DNA from 2 places in the Mesorhizobium sp. BR115XR7A genome. Region 1 is predicted to be linked to the other one. Evidence: riboswitches for the same ligand, from Rfam matches in the RefSeq annotation. Region 1 holds a riboswitch; the other holds the start of a gene.
The links. A riboswitch is a leader RNA that binds a small molecule or an ion and turns the genes downstream of it on or off. The one in region 1 is predicted to bind thiamine pyrophosphate.
Positions count from the first base shown of each region.

Region 1 (4,224 bases):
CAGCCGCAACGATGGCGAACGGCCGAGCCCGACATTCTGCTCGACGGAAAGATGCGCGAAAAGGTTGTTTTCCTGAAAAACCATCGACACTGGCCGCGTCGCCGGTGGCGCGGTGCTGACATCGGCCCCGCCGATCAGCACGCGGCCGGATCGCGGCGGCTCGAAGCCGGCCACCAGATTGAGCAGCGTCGACTTTCCGGAGCCGCTCGGTCCCATGATGGCGGTGATTTGCCCCGCCGTGAACTCGGCATCGAAGGTGAACAACGTCTCGCCATAGCTGAACGAAACCTTGTCCAGCCGCACCGAAACCCCTTTGCCGCCAGCCGCCCCGTCAGACATTGCGGGCCGTCTCCTTTCCCAGCCGGTCCGCTGCCAGCACCAGTGCCAGGCAGACAAGGCCGAGCAGCAGCGCCAAGCCGGCGGCGTCCTCGGTTCGGTAGCTGCCCATGCGCGCCAGGAGAAGGTAGGGCAAGGTCTGCACGGAATCACTGCCGAACAGGGCGATGACGCCGAGATCGCCGAGCGACAGTGCCATGGCGAAGGCAAAAGCGGTGGCCAGCGGGCGCCGCAACGTCGGCCAGTCGACCAGCCACAGTCTTGACCAGCCGGAAATTCCAAGCTGCGCGCAAAGCCGCTCGTGACGCTCGCTTGCCGCATCATAGGCGGGACGGATGGCGCGCAGCGCAAAAGGCATCGCCATGACAGCGTTGACGGTGACGACCATGAGCGGGGCGATGGCTAACACATCGCCGACATGGCGCAGCAACAGGAACCAGCCGGCGCCGACGACGATCGGCGGCACGACCAGGACAAACCCGGCGCCGGTATCGGTGGCATGTTCGAGCAGTGTCCTTGCCCCGAAGCGGCGGTTCGACGCCAGCGCCCTGCGCGCCATGGTCAATGCCAGCGAAAGCATCACCGAAAGCAATGCCGAAAGGAAAGCGAGCACGGCACTGGTCAGCGTCGCCTGACGGACAGTGGCCTCGCCTGCAAGCCGGCCGAGGTCGGCGCCAAGGCCGGCCGCCACGGTCGCCGCCATCGGCCCCGCAACGAACAGCAAGGCCAACACGATGAGCGTCGCGTTCAGCCAGGCTTCGGTCCTGTTGACGGAGAGGTAGCGGCGCGGCGCGACCGGCAGGTTGACGTCGCCGACGACGTCGGCTCCGAGTCGGGTCAACGCCAGCACCACGATGAAGGTCAAGGCGATCTGCAGCAGCGTCAGAGCGACAGCCCTCGCGGGATCGAAATCGAAGCGCAATGCCTGATAGATGCCGACTTCGAGCGTCGTCGCGGCCGGCCCGCCGCCGAGCGTCAGCACGATGGTGAAGGATGTGACGCACAGCATGAAGACAAGTCCGGCGACCCCGGGCAGCGCGGCACGCAGCGTCGGCCACTCGATCAGCCGGAATGCCGGCCGCGCCCCCATGCCGAGCTGGCTCGCCAGCCGCCACTGGTCGGAGGGAATGGTCCGCAGCGCCTCGAGGAGCAGACGTGTGGCCAGCGGCAGGTTGAAGAAGACATGGGCGACGAGAATGCCGGACAGGCCATAGATGCCCGGCCAACCCTGGCCGCCGACGGCGCTGAGAAAGCCGGAGAAATAGCCGGCGCGGCCATAGAGCGCCAGGATACCGAGCGCCGCGACGATGCCCGGCAGCGCCAGCGGCACGGCGAAGAGCTGCAGGATGAAGGCACGGCCGAAAAACCGTGGATGCCGCGACAGCGCCCGCGCCACGAGCAGGGCCGGCCCGACCGAGAGCAGCGTCGACAGGGCCGCCTGCCAGAGCGTGAAGCGCACGACCCGGAACAGGTAGAGATCGAACGCAGCCCAAGCGCCGGAAAAATCGCGAGCACCTTCGACAAGCAGCCCCGCAAACGCTCCGCCGATCAAAATGGCGATGGCGGCGAGCCCTATCACGCCGGCTGTGATGCGGGGATCAGAGCGGGTTTGCACACCGCACATCAACGATTGGGTGAAGCTTAGGGAGCATCGCCGGAGAGCGTTCATCTCACGAGATTAGCCCACAAAACCTACTTGCTCATCACCGCCAGCCATTCATCGACCCAGGCTTTGCGGTTGGCCGCGACCTCCTCCGGGCTGAACAGCAAGGTCTTGGTCGGCTTGACCAGCTTGTCGAAGGCGGGGTTGAGCGGCTTGTCGGTCTTCCCGGCCGGGAACATCCAGTTGGTCTCGGGGATGGCGTCCTGGAATTTCGGCCCAGTCATGAAGGCCATGAACTTTTCCGCCAGCGGATTCTTGGCGCCGGTCGTGGTGATGCCCGCGACCTCGATCTGCAGATATTCGCCTTCCTCGAACGACGCCGCCTGATAGCGCTCGGTGTTCTCGGCGACCATGTGGTAGGCCGGCGAGGTGGTGTAGGACAGCACCATCGGCGCCTCGCCCTTGGTGAACAGGCCATAGGCCTCGCTCCAGCCCGGCGTCACGGTCAGCACCTTGGTCTTGAGCTTGGCCCAGGCCTCCGGCGCCTTGTCGCCGTAGACCGACTTCACCCACAACAGCAGGCCGAGACCGGGCGTCGATGTGCGCGGGTCCTGGATGACGATCTTGTCGTCGGCGCTACCCTCCACCAAATCCTTCAAGCTCTTGGGTGGGCTCTTCAGCTTTTCAGTGTCGTAGACGACGGCGAAGTAGCCGTAATCGAACGGGACAAAAGTGTTGTCGGTCCAGCCGCCCGGCACGTTGACGTCCGTTATTGCGCCATGTGGCGCGAACAGGCCCGAGGCCTTGGCATCGGCGGTGAGATTGGTGTCGAGGCCGAGCACGATGTCGGCCTTGGTCGAAGCGCCTTCCAGCTTGACGCGGTTGAGCAGCGCCACGCCATCGGCGACCGAGACGAACTCGAGATCGCAGCCGCATTCTGCCTCGAATTCCTTCTTCACCACGGGACCTGGACCCCAGTCGGCGGTGAAGCTCTCATAGGTGTAGACGGTCAGCTTGTCCTTGGCCAAGGCCGGCCCGGACAGGGTTACTGCCGTGGCGGCGACCAGAGAATATAAAAACGTGCGCATCGGCGCCTCCTTCGTTTGCGTTGAAAGGAATTGAGGCGTCGGAGTGTCCGAAACGTCTAATCCCTCCGCCGGTACAAACCGGATCAGGTTCAGCGGGTTGGCGAGACTGCCTCTCAGCCGGCCCGCGAAATTCGCGTCCGGCACCCCGTTAGAGCGTTTCGACACATAGGCCGGGCCGATGACCCGCGCAAGTGGGACTTTGCCGCCTTCCGTTTCCCGTGCCGGGCTGGTAAGGCGACGGGATATGAGCACATTCACCATCCTGCTTGGCGGCGACCTCATCCGCACGCCTCGGCTCGACCGCCAGGTCGAAGGCTCGCGCGTCATCGCTGCCGACGCCGGCATCGGCCATGCGCAGATGCTGGGCCTCGTGCCGGAACTGTGGGTGGGTGATTTCGACTCGGTCCCGGCTGATCTGCCCGCCGACCTCGCCGCCGTGCCGCGGCAAACCTTCCCGGCGGAAAAGGACAAGACCGACGGAGAACTGGCGATCGCGGCCGCACTGGAGCGCGGGGCGACCCGCCTTGTGCTGGCGGGCGCCTTCGGCGGCAAGCGCGCCGACCACGCCTTCCTGCATCTGGCGCTTGGCCTGCGGCTGGCCGAAGCCGGAATGGATGTGTTTCTGACCAGCGGCGCCCAGGAAGGTGTTCCCTTGCTGCCCGGCAGGGCCGGCTTCGATTATGCCGACGGCACGCTGTTCTCGATTCTCGGCTTCTCCGAACTCTCCGGCCTGACCGTCACCGGCGCCAAATGGCCGCTCGACAAGGTCGAGGTGGCGTTCGGTTCGTCGCTGACCATTTCCAACGAGGTCAAGTTCGGCAAGACCGGGGGCCGCCTCGACATCGCGCTCGGCCATGGCCGCGCGCTGCTGCTCGCCCATCCCTATCCATTGCCCGAAAGCTGACATGGCCCCGCCTCTTCTCAATCTCGACGGGATAAGACTGACCTTCGGCGGCGCGCCGCTGCTCGACGGCGCCGCCTTGACCGCTTCGGCCGGCGACAAGATCGCGCTGGTCGGCCGCAACGGGTCCGGCAAGTCGACGCTGCTCAAGATCGCCGCCGGCCTGATCGAACCACAGGACGGCGAGGTGTTCCGCCAGCCTTCGGCGACGGTGCGTTATCTGCCGCAAATGCCCGACATGGACGGCTTTGCAACCGTGCGCGCCTATGTGGAGGCCGGGCTCGGGCCCGCCGACG
Region 1 covers NZ_JAIUHW010000005.1:332,457-336,680, forward strand. The annotation lists gene thiQ (thiamine ABC transporter ATP-binding protein) at 1-339, opposite strand, end outside; gene thiP (thiamine/thiamine pyrophosphate ABC transporter permease) at 332-1,960, opposite strand; gene thiB (thiamine ABC transporter substrate binding subunit) at 2,029-3,027, opposite strand; TPP riboswitch at 3,071-3,185, opposite strand; gene LB557_RS13405 (thiamine diphosphokinase) at 3,272-3,931, shown strand; gene LB557_RS13410 (ABC-F family ATP-binding cassette domain-containing protein) at 3,933-4,224, shown strand, end outside.

Region 2 (4,224 bases), on a different contig from region 1:
ACGCCATCGCCTGGCGCGGGTCGAGATGGGCTTCGTCGGAGAAAAGCAGTCCGCGGCGGAAGCGGCCGGCGAGGTCGGGCTCCAGCAATGCGATTTCATCCTCATCGACGCGCCGATGACCCGACGTGCGGCTGGCGAACCGGTCGAGTTCGCCCGCGTCGCGCGGCGCGGCCACGACCAGTGTTCCGGCCCGCGTCACCTGCCCGGGCGTTGCCGCCTCCCACCAGTCGGCGGCATCGCGTCCGAGATCCAGCACCGGTTGCTCGGCGCTTTCGAGCTCGCACCATGGCGCCAGCATGCCGCCGGCGAACCACGACGCATTGCCGCCGAGGCCATGCCTTGTCTCCGCAACGGTCACCGCCGCGCCGCGCGTGGCGAGTTCGAAGGCGACGGTGAGGCCGGCGATGCCGGCCCCTTTGACCAGCACCCTCATGACGGCTCCGGCGCCCCTGTCATGAGTGCTACGCCGGTCTTGTCAGCCGGCACATAGAGATCGCCACCCGCGCGATATTTCGCCGCCATCGCCGCCATGCCTTCCTTCTGTGCCTCGGCGCGGATGTCGTGGGAAATGCGCATCGAGCAGAATTTCGGCCCGCACATCGAGCAGAAATGCGCCACCTTGTGCGCCTCCTTGGGCAAGGTCTGGTCGTGGAAGGACCGCGCGGTTTCAGGATCGAGCGACAGGTTGAACTGGTCCTCCCAGCGGAACTCGAAGCGCGCGCGGGAGAGGGCATCATCCCTGACTTTCGCCGCCGGATGGCCCTTCGCCAGATCGGCGGCATGGGCGGCGATCTTGTAGGTGATCACCCCAATCTTGACGTCGTTGCGATCGGGAAGGCCGAGATGTTCCTTCGGCGTGACGTAGCAGAGCATGGCGGTGCCGAACCACCCGATCATGGCAGCACCAATGCCGGAGGTGATGTGGTCATAGCCCGGCGCAATGTCGGTCGTCAGCGGTCCAAGCGTGTAGAACGGCGCCTCGCCGCAAACGGCGAGCTGCTTGTCCATGTTCTCCTTGATCTTGTGCATCGGCACGTGGCCAGGCCCCTCGATCATCACCTGGCAATCCTTGGCCCAGGCGATCTGCGTCAGCTCGCCAAGCGTTTCCAGCTCGGCGAATTGCGCCGCGTCGTTGGCGTCGGCGATCGAGCCGGGACGAAGACCGTCGCCAAGCGAGAAGGACACGTCATAGGCGCGGCAGATGTCGCAGATTTCCGCGAAGTGCTCGTAGAGAAAGCTTTCCCGGTGATGCTGCAGGCACCATTTGGCCATGATCGAACCGCCGCGCGAGACGATGCCCGTGACCCGGTCGACAGTCAGCGGGATGTAGTGCAGCCGCATGCCGGCGTGGATGGTGAAATAGTCGACGCCCTGCTCGGCCTGCTCGATCAGTGTGTCGCGGTAGACCTCCCAGGTAAGGTCCTCGGCAATGCCGTTGACCTTTTCGAGCGCCTGATAGAGCGGCACCGTGCCGATCGGCACCGGCGCATTGCGTACGATCCATTCACGGATGTTGTGGATGTTGCGGCCGGTCGACAGGTCCATCACCGTGTCGGCGCCCCAGCGGATCGCCCAGACCATCTTTTCGACCTCTTCGGCCATCGAGGAGGTGACGGCGGAATTGCCTATATTGGCGTTGATCTTCACCAGGAAATTGCGGCCGATGATCATCGGCTCGCTTTCGGGATGATTGATGTTGGCGGGAATGATCGCACGCCCGCGCGCAACCTCATCGCGCACGAATTCCGGCGTGACGAAGTCTGGGATCGCCGCGCCGAAGGCTTCGCCGTCACGCTCAAGCTTGCCACGCAGCATCTCGCGGCCGAGGTTTTCGCGGATGGCGACGAACTCCATCTCGGGCGTGATGATGCCGGCGCGCGCATAGGCGAGCTGGGTCACCGCCTTGCCCTGCTTGGCCCTGAGTGGCCGGTTGCGAGTGAGAAATTCCGGCGTCAGGCGCTCGCCGGTCGCAAATCCGTTGTCCTCCGGCCGGACATGGCGGCCGTCATAGGCCTCGACATCGCCGCGCGCTGTGATCCATTCGTTACGAAGCCGGGCAAGGCCATTTTCGATGCTGGTTTCGACAATCGGGTCGGTATAGGGGCCGGACGGATCGTAGACGATGACGGGCGGTTCGCCGGCCGTCGGATGGACGGAGATTTCGCGCATCGGCACCTTGATGTGCGGATGGAGGACGCCGGACTTGTGAATCTTCCGTGAGGCGGGCAGCGGTCCCGTCGACACGGCTGGGGTGAGGGCATTCATCTTGAGGCTCCTTTGCTCATGCATTGGAGACCCAGTTCTGTGCCGGAAGGATGAAAAGACGCTTTTGTCGACCTGTTCAAAACAGGTCTTCGGGCGTGAACTCCCGCAAAGCGCTTGCACCGTCCCTACGCCAGTATGAACTGGATCAGGTTCAACGGGTCACTGCGCCGCGAAAGCCAGCAGTATCTCAGCCCCTTGCCGGGACTCCCCTGGTGAATGCGTCGAATTGAATGGGCCGGCGCTATTTTGTCAAGCGCATTCGTCCCGCAGCGGTGATCGACGACCAAACAAACCCAGCGGAAAAGCATGCTAGTATCGAGAGCAAGTGACGCCCCAGAGCAGCGGTGAAGCGCCCCCAATAAGGCGAGCCCTCATGCGGATTCGGTGCCTTTTCCAGCACGGTATTTTCGGGGCTTTCCGGAACGACGCTGCTGCCGCCCAGTTGGGTGAGATTGCTATAGATGTCTGTCTTGCTCGTCGTCGGCAATCCTTCCCCTTCGGCTAGACGCCCCGTCTGTTTCCCCAGAGCAGAACATGAAGCTGCGGCAGTACACGCGCCTCGAACCACCTGTCACGAGTCACCTTTTCAACCAGCCATTCCATGCGCCTCATCACACCGGCCATGTCGATGAACGCGTCTTCGTCGCCGGGACGCGGCGGCGTGTGATTGCCGGGCTGCAGATAGACGGGTAATTGCGGGTAGCGCGCCGCGGCGTCTTTGGCATAGGCATAGTCATCATCGTCGAAGACAACGAGCTTGAGCGCCATCTGCGGCTTATCCTGCGCCGCCTCTAAGCAGGCGTCGAACGCGGCCCAATCTGTCGTCATTTCGCTTGAGGGCGGCTTAGGGCTTAGTACCAGCACGTCGAGATCCGCGAACCATTGCTTAGACACCGAGCCTTGGGTTTCCAATGCAAAACGGTAGCCCTCACCATGCCCGCGGTCGATCAACTGGCTAAGCGGCTGGATGGCCGGATTGCCGCCCGACAGCGATACCATCACGGGCTGACCGCCGGAAAGCGCAATGACCTTTTGCCAAACCGCGTCGGGAGACATCATCTCCCAATCATGGCGGAAGCGACGGTCCACCGCATGCAGGCTGTCGCACCAGGAACAGCGATAATCGCACCCGCCGGTTCTTACGAACACCGTCGGCAAGCCGATCAGCACGCCTTCGCCCTGAATGGTCGGCCCAAAAATCTCGCTCACCCGGATTCCGGGATGCAACGCGCAAGTCATGGTCGGTATTCCGCCCAGGTTTTCGGCGTCTCGCTCACCCGCACGGCGGAGGTTTCGGGTAGCCGCACCTTGCACCAGTCGTAGAAGTGCCTGGCCAGGTATTCCGCTGTGGCATGGTCATGCCCAAGCACGTCGTTAAGATGCCGATGGTCGAAGGTCCCATCGATGTAGTGCTTGAACGCCGCCAGATCTTGGTAGTCGCGCACAAAGCCGTGTTCGTCCAGTTCGCCACCTGAAAGCTCCACTACGACGATGTAGTTGTGGCCGTGCAGACGTGCGCACTGATGACCTGGTGGCAAGGAGGTGAGCTGATGCGAGGCCGAGAAGTGGAACTCTTTGGTAATGTGGAACATTACGCGCTCCTTGTCTGGATAGCGTGGAGCCAGAAGTCTGCGTCCCCATAATCTGTCGGGTCGGTGATGCCGGCCAGATCGAATGCTTCGCGCCGTTCGACGCATGTCCCGCAGCGACCGCAATGACGTGCACCGCCCTTGTAGCAGGACCACGTCGCCTCGAACGGCGTGGCGTACTTTGCCCCCTCGCTGACGATGTCGGCCTTCGACATATTCACATACGGAGCGTACAGGCGGATATCGGCGTAGCCTGCGAGCGCATGGTTCTGCATCGTCTGAAAGGCGTCGATAAAAGCGGGCCGGCAATCGGGATAGATGAAATGATCTCCGCCGTGGACGGCAGTGGCCACCGCATCGGCCTTCTGCG
Region 2 covers NZ_JAIUHW010000014.1:175,145-179,368, reverse strand. The annotation lists gene thiO (glycine oxidase ThiO) at 1-433, opposite strand, end outside; gene thiC (phosphomethylpyrimidine synthase ThiC) at 430-2,265, opposite strand; TPP riboswitch at 2,370-2,486, opposite strand; gene queE (7-carboxy-7-deazaguanine synthase QueE) at 2,767-3,504, opposite strand; gene queD (6-carboxytetrahydropterin synthase QueD) at 3,501-3,857, opposite strand; gene queC (7-cyano-7-deazaguanine synthase QueC) at 3,857-4,224, opposite strand, start outside.
Region 2: it holds a riboswitch for thiamine pyrophosphate, as region 1 does, so the genes downstream of both, thiC (phosphomethylpyrimidine synthase ThiC) here and thiB (thiamine ABC transporter substrate binding subunit) in region 1, are expected to answer to the same signal.